Regions from separate parts of the Micromonospora sp. NPDC048063 genome, predicted to be linked through region 3. Evidence: riboswitches for the same ligand, from Rfam matches in the RefSeq annotation. Region 3 holds a riboswitch; each other region holds the start of a gene.

The links. Region 3 has a riboswitch for cobalamin ahead of bluB (5,6-dimethylbenzimidazole synthase). Riboswitches for the same ligand answer to the same signal wherever they lie in the genome.
Region 1: linked by a shared signal. The riboswitch ahead of ACGFZ2_RS13505 (ABC transporter substrate-binding protein) and the one ahead of bluB (5,6-dimethylbenzimidazole synthase) in region 3 are both predicted to bind cobalamin.
Region 2: linked by a shared signal. The riboswitch ahead of cobN (cobaltochelatase subunit CobN) and the one ahead of bluB (5,6-dimethylbenzimidazole synthase) in region 3 are both predicted to bind cobalamin.

Annotation. Positions count from the first base shown of each region.
Region 1 covers NZ_JBIDBG010000004.1:364,840-371,058, forward strand. The annotation lists gene ACGFZ2_RS13500 (FecCD family ABC transporter permease) at 1-525, opposite strand, end outside; gene ACGFZ2_RS13505 (ABC transporter substrate-binding protein) at 531-1,538, opposite strand; cobalamin riboswitch at 1,567-1,750, opposite strand; gene ACGFZ2_RS13510 (ABC transporter ATP-binding protein) at 1,835-2,548, opposite strand; gene ACGFZ2_RS13515 (ABC transporter ATP-binding protein) at 2,545-3,621, opposite strand; gene ACGFZ2_RS13520 (ABC transporter permease) at 3,618-4,487, opposite strand; gene ACGFZ2_RS13525 (ABC transporter permease) at 4,480-5,517, opposite strand; gene ACGFZ2_RS13530 (ABC transporter substrate-binding protein) at 5,487-6,219, opposite strand, start outside.
Region 2 covers NZ_JBIDBG010000001.1:98,950-105,168, forward strand. The annotation lists gene ACGFZ2_RS00505 (serine hydrolase domain-containing protein) at 1-980, opposite strand, end outside; gene ACGFZ2_RS00510 (sensor histidine kinase) at 1,089-2,240, shown strand; gene ACGFZ2_RS00515 (response regulator) at 2,233-2,889, shown strand; cobalamin riboswitch at 3,007-3,136, shown strand; gene cobN (cobaltochelatase subunit CobN) at 3,503-6,219, shown strand, end outside.
Region 3 covers NZ_JBIDBG010000029.1:26,814-33,032, reverse strand. The annotation lists gene ACGFZ2_RS33245 (dihydrolipoyl dehydrogenase family protein) at 1-1,383, shown strand, start outside; gene ACGFZ2_RS33240 (crotonase/enoyl-CoA hydratase family protein) at 1,407-2,168, opposite strand; gene ACGFZ2_RS33235 (DMT family transporter) at 2,211-3,128, opposite strand; cobalamin riboswitch at 3,412-3,612, shown strand; gene bluB (5,6-dimethylbenzimidazole synthase) at 3,649-4,278, shown strand; gene ACGFZ2_RS33225 (Rieske 2Fe-2S domain-containing protein) at 4,428-5,267, shown strand; partial or broken gene ACGFZ2_RS33220 (LysM peptidoglycan-binding domain-containing protein) at 5,712-6,219, opposite strand, start outside.

The DNA of each region.
Region 1 (6,219 bases), on a different contig from region 3:
GAACGCGGCCAGCGCGCCGGTGAAGGCGCCCCCGGTGAGCGCCGCGACCCCGCCGCCGACGCCGAGGACGAGCACCGCGACCGCGCCGAGCGACGCCCCGGAGGAGACCCCGAGCAGGTACGGGTCGGCCAGCGGGTTGCGGGTGACGGTCTGTGTCACCGCCCCGACGGCCGCCAGCCCGGCGCCCAGCACTGCGGCGCCGAGCACCCGGGGCAGGCGCAGCCGCCAGACGATGTGCTCGCGCAGCAGCGGCACGTCGGCGTGGGCCAGGCCCAGGCGGTCGGCCACGACGGCCCAGACCGTCGACACGGGGATGTCGGCCGGCCCGACGGTGACGGCCGCCCCGATCGACACGACCAGCACCGCCAGCAACGTGACCAGCAGCGCGACGGTGCCGACGGGACGGACGGGCCGGCCGCGCCGGACCCCGGAGGCAGTGGCGCCGGGATCCGCGCCGGCCCGACCGCGCACGGCGAGACGGCGGGCCACGGCGAGACGGCGGGCCACGGCGGTACGGCGCGCCACGGCGGTCAGCGGCCCGCTCGGGCGGGAAGCTGCGCCATCCCCGCGGCGAGCGCCTCGACGCCGAGCACCGCCCGCACCCCGGCGGTGGTGGACGAGAACGGAATGACGACGAACCGCTGCCCGGCCACCGCGGGCAGGTCCTTGAGGGTGGGGTGCCGGGCCAGGAACGCCTGCTTCGCGGCGGCCGGGTCCCAGGTCGCGTCGACCAGCACGACCGCGTCGGGGTCGCGCGCGACGGCGCTCTCCCAACTGGTGTCGGCCCAGCCGCCGGCGAGGTCGCCGAAGGCGTTGCCGATCCCGACCGCCGACATGATCATGTTGGGGCTGCCGCAGCAGGCGCCCACGCTCGGGGCGTCGGTGCCGGCGTCCCACCAGAGCACGGAGACGTCCCGCGTGCCGTCGAGCCTGGCGGCAGCGGCGGCGATCCGGGCGCGGTGGTCGGCGATGAGCGTCTCGGCCCGCTCCGGCACCCCGAAGACGGCCGCGACGTCCCGGATCTCGGCGAACACGTCCTCGACGGTGAGCTTTCCCGGCCGGTGCGGCTTCGGGCACCCGGCGGGTGAGAGATAGGTGCCGATGCCGAGCCCCGCCAGGGCGGCCCGGTCGCCGACGCCCTCGTCGCCGAAGGCGCTGTGGAACGAGGCGTAGACGAAGTCCGGCGCCGTCTCCAGGAGTTTCTCCTTGGCCGGGTACTTTCCGGACAGCACCGGCACCGATGCGTACGCGGCGGCGTGCTCCGGCAGGATCGCGTCGTCCAGGTACGCCGTGCCGGCCATGCGGTCGGCCAGGCCGAGCGCCAGCATGATCTCGGTGGCGGGCTGGTTCAGGGTCACCGCCCGCTGGGGCGGGGCGGCGACGGTGACCGGCGTGCCGCAGTTGGTCAGGGTGGCCGGCGCGCCGGATGCCGGGGCGGGGTCGTCGTCCGTGGCGCAGGCGCCGAGCAGGACGAGGAGGACGGACAGGGGCGCGGCTACGCGCCGGGACAGGGTGGACCGCACAGCGCGCACGCGCATCGGGACCGCCTTCCAGCACCTCGTGGACGGGTCATCGCAGTGCCGTGGCCGGTCTCCTGGCTGACGGGAGGTGCGTCCGTGGCCGGCCTTCCCAGGCGTGCGACACGCCCAGTGACCTCTGACGACGAGGGCCGCGGACTTCCCGATCACAGTGGCGAGGGCCGCACCGGTCTTCCACCGGCTTCCCGAACACCACGGCAGCGTCACCCTAGCCTGCGCCCGGCCCCGAATGCCACGGTGACGAATGCCATGGAGCGGCCGGCTTCACCACTGTGGACGGTGCGGCGCGCGGCGGTTCACGCTCCCGGCGGGGGCGGAAGGTCGACGACCCGGGTCGCCCAGCGGGCCATCAGGGCCGGGTCGTGGGTGATCAGCAGGACCCCGGCGCCGCGCTGCCGCTGGTAGTCGGTGATGACGGCGGCGAGGTGGGCCTGGGTGGAGGCGTCGAGCATGGCGGTGGCCTCGTCGCAGAGCAGGTAGGCCGGCCGGTGCACGAGCGCCCGGGCGAGGCAGGCCCGTTGCAGCTGCCCGTCGCTGACCGCGTGCGGGCGGCGGGCGAGCAGGTCCGCGGTGAGGCCGACGAGGTCGGCCAGCTCGGCCGCGTGGGCCCTGGCCTGCTCGGCCGGTACGCCGGTGGCGCGGAGCGGTTCGGCGACGATGTCCGCGAGGCTGAGCCGCGGGTCGGTGGCGGCGCGTGGGCTCTGGAACAGGATCGCGACGCGGGTGCGGACGGCCGCCGGCAGCCGGTGGCGGACTCCGGCGACCCGGTGGCCGTCGAGGGTGACGTGCCCGGCGTCGGGGGCGTGCAGCAGGGCGAGTACCCGGGCCAGGGTGGACTTGCCGCTGCCCGAGGGCCCGTGCAGCCCGACCGTCTCGCCGGGGGCGACGTGCAGGTCGACGCGGTCGAGGACGCGCTGCCGACCGTAGGCGACGGTGACCTGGTGGGCGGCGAGCGCGGTGGCGGTCGCCTCCGGGCCGAGGTGTCGACGGGTGGCCGTGGTCGTGGTCATGCCGGCGCTCCGACGGGCAGCGGGTGGTGGCAGGCGACCTGGCCGGAGCCGTCCACGACCGGGGTGGGCGGCGTGCGGCAGGTGTCGGTGGCGCGGTCGCAGCGCGGGGCGAAGGCGCAGCCGGCGGGCAGGTCGGTGAGCATCGGCGGGTGGCCGGGCACGGGGCGGAACGCCCGCTCGGGCAGGGCGTCGAGCAGGCCGGCGGTGTAGGGGTGGGCGGGCGCGGCGAACAGCGCCTCGGTGGGCCGGCGCTCGACGACCCGGCTGGCGTACATGACGGCGACGGTGTCGGCGACACGGCGGGCGGCGGCCAGGTCGTGGGTGATGAGCAGGACGGCGTTGCCGGCGTCGCAGCGGCGGCGCAGCAGGTCGAGGGTGTGGTCGACCAGGGGCCGGTCGAGGCCCGTGGTCGGTTCGTCGGCGAGCAGCAGCGGCGGGTCGGGGGCGAGCGCGAGGGCGGTGGCCAGGCGTTGCGCCATGCCGCCGGAGAGCTCGTGGGGGTAGCGGTCGAGGTCGGCGGGGTCTAGCCCGACGTCGGCGGCGACCCGCTCGGCCGCCGAGGGCGCGTCGCGGCGGGCGTGCCCGTGGGCGCGCAGGGTCTCTGCCAGCAGCCGCCGGCCGGTGCGTACGGGGGTCAGCGCGGTGGCGGGGCTCTGCGGCACCAGCCCGACCGCGCGGCCGCGTACGACGCGGGCGAGGTGGCGCTCGGTGCAGCCGATCAGGTCGACCTGGTCCCCGCCGGGCGGGCGCAGCCGGGCGTGGCCGGAGACGGTGGCGTTGCCGGGGAGCAGGCCGAGCAGGGCGTGGGCGAGCACCGACTTGCCGCAGCCGGACTCCCCCACCACGGCCACCAGTTCGCCGGGGTGGACGGTCAGGCGCAGGTCGGTGACGGCCCGCACCACGGCGTCACGGAGCTGGAAGCGGACGGTCAGCCCGTCGACCTCCAGCAGGGCGGGACGAGGACCGGCCGCGCTGCCGACCGTGGAGGCGGCGCTGCCGACCGTGACGGGCGTGGCGTCGCCGGTGGCGGCGGTGCCGGCCGTGGCGGCGTGGGGCTCGCGGGTGGTGGTCAAAGGTTCAGCTCCGCTCGTACGCGCGGGTCGAGGCGGTCGCGCCACCGGCCGGTGAGGGTGGCCAGGGCCAGCGTGACGACGACGAGGAGCAGGCCGGGGACGAGGCTGGCCCACCAGGCGCCGGTGAGCAGGGAGCGCTGCCCGTCGTTGATCATGTTGCCGATGGAGGCCAGGTGCGGGGGCAGGCCGAGACCGAGGAAGGACAGCGCGGTCTCGTGCCAGACGGCGTGCGGCACCATCAGCGTGGTGGCCAGGGCCAGCCGGGGCAGCACGTGCGGGAGCAGGTGCCGGGTGATTACCCGCGCGCGGCTGGCGCCGCCGGCGATCGCGGCGTCGACGAACGGCCGGGTGCGCAGGCTGAGCAGCTCGGAGCGGACGATGCGGGCGGTGGACAGCCAGTGCGTCAGCCCGATCGACACGATCACCGCGCCGAGGCTGGGGCGCAGCATCGCGACGATGAAGATGCCCAGCAGCAGGTGCGGCAGCGCCGCGATGGTGTCGACCACCCGCATCAGCGCCCGGTCGACCCAGCCGCCGAGGGTGCCGGCGACCGCCCCGACGAAACCACCGATCACGGTCGCCACGAGCGCGGCGACCGCGCCGACGAGCAGGGAGACACGCAGGCCGTAGAGGCCGCGGTGGGCCACGTCGCGGCCCAGGTCGTCGGTGCCGGCCGGGTGCGCGGCCGAGGGCGCGAGCCGGGTACGCGCCAGGTCGACGGCGCTCTCGTCGAGCGGCCACAGGACGGGGGCGAGCAGGCAGGCGGCGACCGCGCCGACGAGCACGGCCCAGGCGACGGCGGTACCGGCGCGGCCGGCCCGCGGCTTCGGCCGCCGGACGCGGGCGGGGCGGGCGAGGTCAGTCATCGAGGCGTACCCGGGGATCGGCGGCGGAGTAGGCGAGGTCGGTGGCCAGGTTCGCGGCCAGCACCACGACGGTGGTGGCGAGGGTGGTCGCGGCCAGCAGCGGGAAGTCGCTGCCCAGCGCGGCCTGCACCGTCACCGCGCCGAGACCGGGCAGGGAGAACACGGTCTCGACCAGGACGGCACCCCCGATCAGCTCCGGCAGGTGGGTGCCGACGAGGGTGAGGAACGGCAGCAGCGCGGTGCGCAGGGCGTGGCCGAACAGGACGGTGCGCCCGGGCAGGCCCCGGGCCCGGGCGGCGAGGACGTGGTCGTCGCGGAGGCTCTCGGCGACGGCGTCGCGGATGAACAGGACGAACCACGGCGCCTGGGCGACTGCCAGCACCGTCACCGGCAGGACCAGGTGCCGGGCCACGTCGGCGGGGTCGGTGGTGGTGGCGGTGACGTCGGTGAGCCCGCCCGCCGGCAGCCAGCCGAGGGTCAGGGCGAACAGGGCGATCGCGGCCAACCCGATCCAGAAGACCGGCATGGACTGCACCGCGTACGCGCCGGCGCGCAGCACCCGGTCGAACCAGCCGCCGCGCTGGTACGCGGCCAGGGTGCCCAGCAGCAGGCTCGCCACGAGGACGAGGGCGAGGGCGGCGCCGACGAGCAGCAGGGTCCAGCCGGCGCGGGCGGCCAGCACGGAGGTGACGGGTTCGTGCCGGCTGGTCGACCAGCCCAGGTCACCCTGGAGCAGGTTGCCCACCCAGCGGAGGTACTGCACCGGCAGCGGGTCGTCGACCCCCCAGTTGGCGCGGATCTGCGCCAGGTTCTCCTCGCTGGTGGTGAACGCCGCCGCGCCCGCGTACTGGTGGGCGGGGTCGATCGGCGAGGCCGCGCCGAGGGCGAACATGCCGACGCTGGTGGCGGCGAGGATCGGCACGGCCACCAGCAGGCGCCGGCGGACCACGGCACCGGCTCCCGCCAGCCGTCGGCGGCGGGCGGGGGTGGCCGGTGCGGTCACTTCCTCGTCCAGGTGTGGATGTTCCACCAGAGGCTGTTGGCCACGTCGTGCTCGTGCGGCTCCACCCGCGGCGTCACCCCGGCGAGGCCGTCCTTCACGACGTAGGTGTGCTGGAGGTAGGTGAGGAACACCCACGGCAGGTCGGTGGCGAGCTGCTTCTGGAAGGTGGCGTACGCGGCCTTGCGGGTGGCCGGGTCGGCGTTGTCGCGGGCGTCCTGCAACGCCTTGTCCACAACGGCGGACCGGTAGGAGCCGGGGTTGAAGAAGCCCTGGCCGGCGAAGTCGGAGCGAAACAGCTTGTAGGAGAGGAAGTCCGGGTCGTACGGGGTGCCGAAGCCCATGACCACCGCGTCACTCTTCATCCGCGGGGTGATCGCGTCCCAGGTCAGGCCCTCCGGGGTGATCTCGATGCCGACCTTCTTCGCGTCGGCGGTCACCGCGAGGGCGAGTTCCTTGCGCAGGCTGTCGGTGGCCGGGTACATCAGCGCGAAGGCCGCGCGCCGGCCGTCCTTCGCGCGGATGCCGTCCGGGCCCGGCTTCCAGCCGGCGGCGTCGAGGGCGGCGGTCGCGGCGGCCGGGTCGGCGGCGGGCTTGCCGACGATCGACGGCTCGGCGAACTCCGACGACGGCGGGACCGGCCCGAACGCCGGCTCACCCGCTCCGCCGAGCAGGCCGGTGACCATCGCCGCACGGTCCACCGCCGCGTTCAGCGCCCGCCGCACCGCCGGG
Region 2 (6,219 bases), on a different contig from region 3:
TACGCCGTCGAGGTGAACAGGTCACCGCTGTGCGCGATCATCGGCGCCCCCGACCCGGTCTTCTCCACGAACCAGCCGAGGGCGTAGGAGGTGGAGACCGCGGACGGGTGGTGCAGCGTGGCGAGGCCCGCCGGGGAGACGACCGCCGTGCCCTCCGGACCGCGGCCCTGGTTGCCCTGCGCGATCAGCCACGCCGCCATGTCGTGCGCCGAGCTGAGCACCCCGCCGGAGCCGTTGCCGAAGGCCGGCGGCTCGGGCAGGGCGACCGGTCTGCCGAGGACCATGAGGTGGCCGCGCGCGCTCGACGGCAGGTCGGCGGCCACGTCGAGGGTGCGACTGTCGGTCATGCCGAGCGGGGCGAAGACCCGCGTCCGCAGGTACTCGTCGAACGGCAGCCCGCTGACCACCTCGACCAGTCGCGCGGCCACCTGGAAGTTCGGGTTGTGGTACTCCCACCTCGTGCCGGGGGCGGCGGCCAACCGGGCCGTACGCATCCCCGCGACGGCCTCCCGCAGCGAACCCGGCTGCCGCCTGCTGAACGCGGGGAACGTCGTGTCCGACATCCCGGAGGTCTGGTCGAGCAGCTGCCGCACGGTGATCCGGGCCGCCCGGGGGTCGTCCATCGTGAACTCCGGCAGGTGCCGGTGGACCGGGCCGTCGAGTTCCACCCGGCCCGCCTCGATCAGCTGCATCACGGCGAGGGCGGTGAACGACTTGCTCACCGACGCCACGGCCATCGGGGTGCGCGCCGTGATCGGGTCGCCGGCGGGGGTGTGGCCGTACCCGGCGGCGTGCACCACCGCGGTCCCCCGGGTGACGGCCACCGCGACGCCGGGCAGCCCGGTGGCGTCGCGGTACTGGCGGACGGCGGCGTCGACGGCGGCGGCGTCGATCCCGACCGGGGGCGCGGCCGGGGCTGCCGGGGCGGGCGACCCGGCGAGCGCCACCGTACCGGCCAGGACGAGGAGTCGCGTGATCATGGTCGGAGTCTCGGCCGGTCGCGGACCCCGCACATCGGATCGTGGTCCGAACCCGGGATCGGACCGTGGTCCGACGCCCGGCGGCCGGCCGGTGGATACGGTGATCCGGTGGTCACCTCGGGGCGGCTCGGGCTGCGGCAGTTGATGGCGTTCGACGCGCTGGTGGGCGTCGCCCTCGTGCTCCTCACGGTGTTCCGGACGCCCGGCGCCCCGGCGCTCGCCGGTGGCCTGGCGGTGCTGTTCGGGGCTCCGCTCGCCGTCCGCCGGCGCTGGCCGGCGCCGGTGCTCGCCGTCGTGGTGCCGGCGGGGGCGGTGGCGGTCGCCGTCGGGGCGGCCGGCGACGCGGTGGTGTTCGCGGTCGCGTTCGCGCTCTACCCGGTCGCGCTGGTCACCTCCACCCGGGAGGGCGTGTCGGCGCTCGTCGTGGTGCTGGCCGCCCTCACGGGCGCGGGGCTGGCGGGCGGCACGGTCCCCGGGCTGCCGATCGTCCCGACCCGGGCGGGGGAGGAGTCGTTCGCCGCCACGCCGGTCCCGGTCCTGCTCTACGCCGCGACCGTCGTCGCCGCTTCGTGGGCGCTCGCCCGCGCGGTGCGCGCCCGTCGACGTCACGTCGCCCAACTCGCCGCGTCGCGTGCCGACCAGGCGGTGGCCGAGGAACGGTTGCGCATCGCCCGGGACATCCACGACGTGGTCGGGCACAGCCTCAGCCTGATCGCCATGAAGGCGGCCGTCGCCAACCACCTGGCGGACAGCCATCCCGAGCAGGGCCGGGCCGCCCTGGGCACGATCGAGCGGGTCAGCCGGAGCGCGCTCGACGACATCCGGGTCGTGCTCGGCGCGCTGCGCGACCCGGCCGACACCGCGCCGAGCTTCGCCGAACTCGACCGGCTGGTCGAGGCCGTCCGGTCCGCCGGTGTCACCGTCGACGTCGACCGGGCGACCGACCTGACCCGGGTGCCCGCGGCCGTGCAGGCCTCGGCGTACCGCATCGTGCAGGAGGCACTCACCAACGTGCTGCGCCACGCCGGCCCGACCCGCTGTCGGCTCGCCGTGGCGGTCGAGCCCGGGGCGCTGGCCGTCGCCGTCGTCGACGACGGGGGGTCGGGGCGCGCCGTCGGGCCGCCCGGCCATGGGCTGCGGGGCATGCGCGAGCGGGCCGTGATGCACGGCGGCACCCTGGCGGCCGGCGTCGAGCCCGGCGGCGGCTTCGCCGTGCGCGCCCGGCTGCCGTTCACCCCGGCGGTGCCGGACGATGGGTGAGCCCGTACGCGTGCTCCTGGCCGACGACGACGTGCTGCTGCGCGGCACCCTCCGGCTGCTGGTCGATGCCACCCCGGGAATGACCGTGGTGGCCGAGGCGGGCACCGGGCGGGCGGCCGTCGAACTCGCGAGGACGCACTCGCCCGAGGTGGTGCTGATGGACGTCCGGATGCCCGAGATGGACGGCATCACCGCCACCGAGCAGGTCACCGCCGGCCGGGACGCGCCCCGGGTGCTCGTCCTCACCACCTTCGGCCTCGACGACTACGTGTACCGGGCGCTGCGGGCCGGGGCGAGCGGCTTCCTGCTCAAGGACACGTCCCCCGTACGGCTGCTCGACGCGATCAGGGTGGTCGCCGCGGGCGAGGCGCTGCTGGCCCCCAGCGTCACCCGTCGGCTCATCGCCGAGTTCACCCGGATGCCGGCGGCCCGACGGGTGCCGGGACGGCTCGACGGGGTGACCCCACGGGAGCGGGAGGTGTTGACGTTGATCACCCGTGGGATGTCCAACACCGAGATCGAGCAGCACCTGCACCTCAGCCGGGGCACCGTCAAGACGCACATCGGCCGGTTGCTGACGAAGCTGGGCGTCCGCGACCGGGCGCAACTGGTGATCGCGGGCTACGAGTCGGGGCTCGCCGACCGGTGAGGTTCGGTCGACCGTCGTGAGCGCCGCGCCGCGCCGGCCCGGCGGGGCCGGCGTCCGATCCCGTCGCGTTGACCTGGGGACCGGGGGTGTGGCAGCATTCGCGGCCTGACGGCAGTGAAGGAAGCCGGTGTGATTCCGGCGCGGTCCCGCCACTGTCACCGGGGAGCGATCCCCCCTCGTGAGTCACGGCCGTGCGTGCGCGGTTGGAAGACCGGGGGTGAGCGTCGATCCGGGAGCCAGGATACTTCGGCCGTCGGGAGTGACCCCAGGGCGTGGACACCCGAGGAGGACCCGATGACGCACCGCGTCTCCGCCATCGACGATCATCGTCGCATCGTGCCCGGCCGCCACAGCGCGCCGGCGAGCAGCCGTATTTCCGCAGCCCCGTCCGGCCGCCGCGGCGCGCGTCCGGCCGACCGTGGTGTGCCCGCCCCCGGTCGTCCCGCAGCGGTCGGGCGCGTCGCCCGTCCCTGACGCCCGCACCGCGCCGCCCGACCCCGTCGGCCCGCCGGTGAGCCGCTTCCCGGCCCGCCGTACCCGCTGAACCGCGCCCACCCCTCGTACCGCCCGATCGTCCTCGCGTCGATCCGGGCGTCACTCTCCGGAGCCGTCCGTGCGCATCCTGCTGCTGTCCACCGCCGACACCGACCTGCTCGCCGCCCGCGCCAGCGGCGCCGACTACCGACTCGCCAACCCCGCCCGGGTCGCCGCCGACGCCGTGCCCGCGCTGCTCGACGGCGTGGACCTCGCGGTCGTACGCCTGCTCGGCGGCCGGCAGGCGTGGCCGGACGGGCTCGCCACGGTGCTGGCCTCCGGCGTGCCCACGGTCGTGCTCAGCGGCGAGGCCGCGCCGGACGCGGACCTGATGGCGGCCTCCACCGTCCCCGCCGGCGTGGCCACCCAGGCGCTGGCCTACCTGGTCGAGGGCGGCCCGGAGAACCTCGCCCAGCTCGCCCGCTTCCTCTCCGACACGGTGCTGCTCACCGGCGAGGGGTTCGCCCCGCCCGCGTCGACCCCGACGTACGGCGTCCACGGCGACCGTCCCGCGCGGCCCGACCGGCCGACCGTGGGGATCGTCTTCTACCGGGCGCACTCCCTCGCCGGCAACACCGGCTTCGTCGACACCCTCGCCGACGCCGTCGACGCGGCCGGCGGCAACCCGCTGCCGATCTTCTGCGGCTCGCTGCGCGGCCTCACCGCCGGCGCGGGCCCGCTGGGCCTCTTCGCCGGCTGCGACGCCCTGCTGGTCACCGTGCTGGCCGCCGGCGGCACGGTCGCCGCCGACGCCTCCGGCGGCGGCGACGAGGACGCCTGGGACGTGGGCGCGCTCGCCGCCCTCGACGTGCCGGTGATCCAGGCGCTCTGCCTCACCAGCACCCGCGAGCAGTGGGCCGGCAGCGACGCCGGACTGTCCCCGCTGGACGCCGCGATGCAGGTGGCCGTCCCCGAGTTCGACGGCCGGATCGTCACCGTGCCGTTCTCGTTCAAGCGGATCGACGCCGACGGGCTCTCCAGCTACGTCGCCGATCCGGAGCGGGCCGCCCGGGTGGCCGGCATCGCCGTGCGGCACGCCCGGCTGCGGCACGTGCCCAACGCCGACAAGCGGCTCGCGGTCGTGCTCAGCTCCTACCCGACGAAGCACTCCCGGGTCGGCAACGCCGTCGGCCTGGACACCCCGGCCTCGGCGGTCCGGCTGCTCGCCGCCCTCGCCGAGGCCGGCTACCACCTCGGCGACGCCCCCGTGCCCGACGACGGGGACGCGCTCATCCACGCCCTCATCGCCGCCGGGGGGCACGACGTCGAGTGGCTCACCCCGGAACAGCTCGCCGCCGCCGAGGCGCGGGTGCCCGGGGCGACGTACCGGCGCTGGTTCGACCAGGCGCCGGCGGAGCTGCGGGAGCGGATGCTCGCCCACTGGGGGGAGCCGCCCGGCGGGCTCTACACCGACGGCGGGGACATCGTGCTGGCCGGGCTGCGCTTCGGCAACGTGGTGCTGCTGATCCAGCCGCCGCGCGGCTTCGGCGAGAACCCGATCGCCATCTACCACGACCCGGACCTGCCGCCGAGCCACCACTACCTGGCCGCGTACCGCTGGCTGGCCGCGCCCGCCACCGACGGCGGCTTCGGCGCGGACGCGGTGGTGCACCTGGGCAAGCACGGCACCCTGGAGTGGCTGCCCGGCAAGGGCCTCGGGCTGGCCGCCGACTGCGCCCCCGACGCCGTCCTCGGCGACCTGCCGCTGGTCTACCCGTTCATCGTCAACGACCCCGGCGAGGGCACCCAGGCCAAGCGCCGCGCGCACGCCGTCGTCGTCGACCACCTGGTGCCGCCGATGGCCCGCGCCGAGACGTACGGCGACCTGGCGAAGCTGGAGCAACTCCTCGACGAGTACGCCACCGTGCAGGCGCTCGACCCCGCCAAGGTGCCCACCGTGCAGGCGCAGATCTGGGCCCTGGTGCGCGCCGCGGAGCTGCACCACGACCTGCACGCCGAGGACATGCCGGCCGCCGAGGACTTCGACGACTTCGTGCTGCACCTCGATGGGTACCTCTGCGAGGTCAAGGACGTGCAGATCCGCGACGGCCTGCACATCCTCGCCGCCGCGCCCACCGGCGAGCCCCGGGTCAACCTCGTCCTCGCCGTGCTGCGCGCCCCGCAGGTCTGGGGCGGCGCCCGCGCCCTGCCCGGCCTGCGCCAGGCCCTCGCCGCCGCGTACGGGCTCGACGAGCAGGCGCTGCTCGCCGCGCCGGGGGAGCGGCTGGCCGTGCCCGAGGCGCTGACCGACACCGTCGACGGGCCGGCCGGCACCGCCGCCGACGCCGTCGACCTGATCGAGGCCCTCGCGCGCCGGCTGGTCGTCGGCATGGAGACCCTCGGCTGGGACGCCGACAAGGTCGACGCCGTGGTCGAGGAGGTCACCGGCCGGGCCGTCCCGGACGCCGCCGCCGTGCTCCGCTTCGCCGCCACCGAGCTGGTGCCCCGGCTGGACCGTACGACCGACGAGATCGACCGGGTGGTGGGTGCGCTCGACGGGCGGTTCGTGCCGCCCGGCCCGTCCGGCTCGCCCACCCGGGGCCTGGTCAACGTGCTCCCCACCGGCCGGAACTTCTACTCCGTCGACCCCAAGGCGATCCCCAGCCGCAACGCCTGGGATGTCGGGGTGGCCCTGGCCGACTCGCTGCTCGCCCGGCACCTCGCCGACACCGGCGAGTACCCGCGCTCCGTCGGCCTGACCGTCTGGGGCACCAGCGCCATGCGCACCCAGGGCGACGACGTCGCCGAGGTGCTCGCGCTGCTCGGCTGCCGTCCCACCTGGGACGACCGCTCCCG
Region 3 (6,219 bases):
GTCGTCGGCGTCGAGCGTGACCTGGTCGGCGGGGAGTGCCCGTACTGGGGGTGCATCCCGAGCAAGATGATGATCAGGGCTGCCAACGCGATCGCCGAGGCGCGCCGGGTCGACGGGCTCGCCGGCACCGCCCAGGTCCGGCCCGACTGGGCGCCCGTGGCGAAGCGGATCCGCGAGGAGGCCACCGACACCTGGGACGACACGGTCGCCGTGGAACGCTTCACCGGCAAGGGCGGCCGGTTCGTCCGGGGCAGCGCCCGCCTCGACGGCCCCGGCCGGGTCCGGGTCGGCGAGCGGGTCTTCCAGGCCCGGCACGGGATCGTGCTCGGCACCGGCACCAAGCCGTCCGTGCCGCCCGTCGACGGGCTGGCCGACACGCCGTACTGGACCAACCGCCAGGCGATCGAGGTCGAGGAGTTGCCGGAGTCGCTGCTGGTGCTGGGCGGCGGCGCGATCGGCCTGGAGCTGGCCCAGGTGTTCGCCAGGTTCGGCGTCCGGGTCACCGTCGTCGAGGCGGCGGACCGGGTGCTCGCGGTCGAGGAGCCGGAGGCGTCCGAGGTGGCCGCCGCCGCGCTGCGCGCCGACGGGGTGGAGATCCACACCGGCGTACGGGCGGAGCGGGTCCGCCACGACGGGCGCGGCTTCACGCTGCACGGGGCCGACGGGGCGGAGTTCACCGGGCAGCGGCTGCTGGTGGTGACCGGCCGCCGCGCCCACCTCGACGAGTTGGGCCTGGACACCGTCGGGGTGGACGCCGGCCAGCGGTACCTGGCCGTCGACGACCGGCTGCGCGTCACCGACGGGATATGGGCGGTCGGCGACGTCACCGGGGAGGGCGCGTTCACCCACGTCGCCATGTACCAGGCGGGGATCGTCGTCGCCGACGTGCTCGACCACGCCCGGCGCGCCGACGGCGGGCCGGACGCCAGCGGCACCGCCCGCGTGACGGGCGGCGCGGCCGGCGCGGTCAGCGCGTCCGGCACCACCGGGTCGGGCGCCTCCGCCGGCGCGGTGCCGCGCGCCGACTACCGCGCGCTGCCCCGGGTCACCTTCACCGACCCCGAGATCGGCGCGGTCGGCCTCACCGAACGGCAGGCCCGCGAGCGCGGGATCAACGTGCAGGTCGGCCTCGCCGAGCTGCCGTCGTCGGCGCGCGGCTGGATCCACCGGAGCGGCAACGAGGGCTTCGTCAAGCTGGTCGCCGACGCCGACCAGGGCGTGCTGATCGGCGCGACGTCGGTCGGGCCGGCCGGCGGCGAGGTGCTCTCCGGGCTGGTGGTGGCGGTGCACGCGGCTGTGCCGCTGGCCCGGCTCCGGCACATGATCTACGCCTACCCGACGTTCCACCGGGCCATCGAGGACGCGCTGCGGCACCTGCGCTAGACGGTCGCGCCGCCGCGCCCGCGCTAGACGGCCGCGCCGTGCCGCCCGGCGCCGGCGGCGAACCGGGCCGCCCCGGCCGCCGCGTCGGCGGCGAGCGAGCCCATCCCGTACGCCAGCTCGGTCGCCAGCGCCGCCGGCTCCGGCTGGCCGGTGCCGGCCAGCACGGCGGCCCGGTCGTTGCGCAGGCAGGTCTGCGGGTGCCGGGCGATCTCGGCCGCCAGCCGCTCGGCCGCCGCCCGCGCCTCACCCGGGGCGACCAGCCGGTTCACCAGCCCCATCGCGTACGCCTCCTCGGCCGGCACCGGCCGGCCGGTGAGGATCAGGTCCATCGCCCGGCTCTCGCCGATCAGCCGGGGCAGCCGGACCGTCCCCCCGTCGATCAGCGGCACCCCCCAGCGCCGGCAGAACACCCCGAGGACCGCGTCGGACTCGGCGACCCGCAGGTCGCACCAGAGCGCCAGCTCCAACCCGCCGGCCACGGCGTGACCGGAGATCGCGGCGATCACCGGCTTGCCGAGCGTCATCCGGGTCGGGCCCATCGGGCCGTCCCCCTCCGGCTCGACCCGGTTGCCGCTCGGGGTGCCGATCGCCTTCAGGTCGGCCCCCGCGCAGAACGTGCCGCCGGCGCCCCAGAGCACGGCCACCGCCGCGTCGGGGTCGGCCTCGAAGGCGCGGAACGCGTCGGCCAGGGCCCGGGCCGTCGGCCCGTCGACCGCGTTGCGGGCCGCCGGGCGGTCCAGGATCACCGTGGTCACCGGCCCGTCGTGCTCGACGCGTACGCCCATCGGCACAGCATGCCCCGGTGGTGCCGACGGCGCCAGGGGGCGTCAGCGCGCCTTCGCGGCGCCGGGCCGGACCAGGGTCGCGCCCAGCGCGGCGCCGACCACGCACGCCACCCCGGCCGCCTGCGGCCAGGCCAGCAGCTCGCCCAGCAGGACCAGCCCGACCAGCGCGCCGATCGCCGGCTCCAGGCTGAGCAGGATCGCGAAGACCCGGGCCGGCATCCGGCGCAGCGCGGCCAGTTCGGCCGAGTACGGCAGCACCGACGACAGCAGTGCCACCACGACGCCCAGCGCGAGGGTCCACGGGTCGAGCAGCGCCGTGCCGCTGCCGGCGACCCCGAACGGCAGTACGGCGAGCGCGGCGACGGCCATTCCCAGCGCTAGGCCCCGGCTGCCCGGCACGCGGGCGCTGACCGCCTTGCCGAGCAGCACGTACCCGGCCCAGCCGACCGCGATGGCGACGCACAACAGCAGCCCCACCCGGTCCACCCCGGTCCCGCCGAGCCCGCTGATCAGCAGCACCCCGCCGCCCGCCAGGACCGCCCACGCCACGTCGGCGGGCCGGCGGCTGCCGGCGAGCGACACCAGCAGCGGCCCCGCGAACCCGATGGTGACCGCCACGCCGAGCGGCACCCGGTGCAGCGCCGCGTAGAAGGCGAGGTTCATCAGCGCCAGGGTGAGCCCGAACGCCCCGACCAGGCCGGCGGCGCGCCAGCCCAGCCGCAGCCCGGGCCGGGCCACGAGCAGCAGGATCAGCGCGGCGAAGCCGAGCCGCAGCGTGGTCGTACCGCCGGCGCTGGTGCTGCCGAAGAGTTGCTTGGCGACGGCCGCACCGACCTGGGTGGAGAGCATGCCCAGCAGCATCAGCAGCGGTGGCGGCACGGCCCGGGGTCGGCCGAGGGCGACGGTCAGTCGGGCCGCCGGGTGGCCGGCCGGCAGCGGGCGGGAGGCGAGTGCGTACACCCGGACCACACTGGTCGCGGACGGCGCGGCCCGCGACCGGATTTCCCCGCCCGGCCGGCGGATCCGGGCGGCGGTCCGATCCCCGGCGGGTCCGGCCCCTGGCGGGTTCGGCCCTGGCGGGTCCGGCCGGGTGGCGGATCCGGGTGGCGGTCCGGTCCCTGGCGGGTCCGGTCCCTCACGGGTCCGGCCCTCACGGGTCCGGTCGGGCGGCGGCGGGGCGGCGGACGCAGGCGTCCGACTGGCCCAGCAGCGCCGGTCCGGTTGGCGCGGCGCTAGCATGCCGGGCGGCACGATCATGTGAGGTGCCCCGCGCGAGCGGGGAGAATCGGGAAGCCGGTGCGAATCCGGCACGGGCCCGCCGCGGTGACCGGGGAGCCACCGTCCACGCGCGAGAGCGCAGCCACTGGCCCGCACGGGCCGGGAAGGCGGACGGCCAGGCGTCGATCCGGGAGTCCGAAGACCGGCCTCGCGGTCAGGTGCCCACGCCCCGAGCGTGGGCCGAGCGCAGCGGGAGCCTGCCTTGGATCTCTACGACGTCATTCATCGCCGCCGGGACGTCCGCGGCCAGTTCACCGGGGCACCGGTGCCCGACGAGACGCTGCACCGCGTCCTGACCGCGGCGCACGCCGCGCCGAGCGTTGGCTACTCCCAGCCCTGGGACTTCGTACTCGTCCGCGACCCCGAGTTGCGGCGCCGGTTCCACGAGCACGTCCAGGCCGAGCGGGACACCTTCGCCGCCACCCTGGACGGGGAGGCGGCCGAGCGGTTCGCCCGCATCAAGATCGACGGGGTGCTGGAGTCCACCCTGTCCGTGGTGGTCACCTACGACCCGGCCCGCGGTGGCGCCGCCGTGCTCGGGCGGCACGCCATCGCCGACACCGGGCTCTACTCGGCCTGCCTCGCCATCCAGAACCTCTGGCTGGCCGCCACCGCCGAGGGGCTCGGCGTCGGGTGGGTGTCGTTCTACCGGGAGCCCTGGCTGGCTGAGCTGCTCGGCATCCCCGACGGCGTACGGCCGGTGGCGTGGCTCTGCCTCGGGCCGGTCACCCACTTCGAGGCCGTGCCCGACCTGGCCCGGCACGGCTGGCGGCAGAAGCGCCCGCTGGCCGAGGCGATCCACCACGACCGCTGGACGTCGCCGGACCGCTGACCTCACCACCGCGGAAGGGCTGGGCCCATCCGGCCGGGCGCGCCTGGTTCCGGGCCGGCAGAAACCTCGTCACGCACCGCTGCGGATCCGTCACCGGATACCGGTTTGCGGTCGCTCCTGCCGGGAAGTCGGTACGGGTGCGAGCACTCATGACGAAGATCGAGCAGGCCTCCGCGCTGGACCGGATCGGCGACCGGTTGCAGCGGGCCGTCCAGGCCACCCTCCGCCCAAGGCGCGTTCGCGACCTGCTGCACGGTGTCTGGCTGGGGCACCCGCTGCACCCGGCGATGGTGCAGGTGCCGGTCGGCGCGTGGCTCAGCACGGCCGTGCTGGACCTTATGCAGGGGCAGCGCCGCGCCGCCACCACGCTGTGCGCGGTGGGCACCATCAGCGCCCTGCCGGCTGCGGTCGCCGGGCTCAACGACTGGGCAGCCCTCGCCCGAGACCAGCGCCGGATCGGCCTGGTGCACGCCGCCTCCAACAGCATCGGCCTGGCGTTCTACGCCGGCTCCGTGGCCGCCCGGATGACCGGCCGGCACAACCTCGGCCGTACGCTCGGCTTCCTCGGGCTCAGTGCCGCGAGCACGGGGGCGTACATCGGCGGGCACCTGGCGTACAAGCAGGGCGCGCAGGTCAACCAGAGCATCTCCGAGCTGCACCGGATGAGCGACGGCTGGCACTCGATCGCGGACATGTCCGCCCTGCCGCAGCGAAAGCTGATCACCCGGGAGATCGACGACGTCTCGGTGATCCTCTACCGGCACGGCGACGAGGTCACCGTGATGCTGGAGCGCTGCCCGCACCAGAGCGGCCCGCTCGGCAAGGGCGAGGTGCAGGAAATCGACGGGCACGCGTGCGTGGTCTGCCCGTGGCACGGCAGCACGTTCCGGCTCAACGGCGGCGAGGTCGTGCACGGGCCGTCCGGCAACGACCAGCAGGTCCTGCCCACCCGCATCGTCAACGGCATGCTGGAGACCCGCCTCCCCTGACCCACCCCACCCCACCCCCTCCCTCACACCGCCCCACCCCTCACGCCGGTTGATCTCTCACGCCGGTTGATCTCTCACGCCGGTTGATCATGAAGTTGTTGCCGTCCTGATCGGCGTTTCGCTGCAACAACTTCATGATCAACGAGGGCGTCCGGGGGTGGGTTAGGGGCGGCGGTGGCGGCCGATTAGGGGGTCGCGGGTGGTGTCCGCGTGGGCGCCGGCCAGCGGGCGGGGGGTGGTGGGCGCGTCGCTGTGGCCGCCCGGGGTGGTGCTGTCGCGGGGGATCGCGGTCGTCCCGGTGTGGGTGGCTGCGCCGGCGCCCCGGGGCGCCGCGTCCCGTCCGGTTCCGTCGTGTGCCGTCCGGCCCCGTCCGGTTGCCTTGCGTCCGGTCGCGCGTCCGCTTCCGCTGCGGCTGCCTCCGTCCCGCCCGGCACCCCCGGTGCCTCGACGGCATGTGGTGGCGGTGCGGGCCGCGCCTGCCGGTACGCGGGCGGGGCGGCCGCGCAGGCCAAGGACCGCGCCGAATTGCGCGCCGACGATGCTCGCCACCGCGAGGACGGCGGAGACCGCGAGTGGTCGGTTCACGCGGTCGGGCTCGCCGGCCCGGGCCGCTCCGACCGTCAGTGTCGGGGCCTCGTCGCCGGTCGCGTCGGCCGGCGGCGGCGCCGGGGCCTGCGCCGGGGGCGGGGGTGTCGCCCGCTCCGGGGTGACCTGTTCAGGGGTGGGCTGCGGGGCCGGCCGGGCCGGCAGGGGTGCGGTGGGCCGGGCGACGAGGCGGCCGGTGGCGTGCCGGCGGGCACCCCGGTCCTCGGCCTCCTGCGGGAGCTTCAGCAACTGGCCCGGGTGGATCCGGTCCGGGTCGTCGATACGGTTCAGCGCGGCCAGTTCACGGTAGTCGTCGAAGTCGTCGAGGTAGCGCTCGGCGACCCTGCCCAGGTGGTCGCCCCGGGCC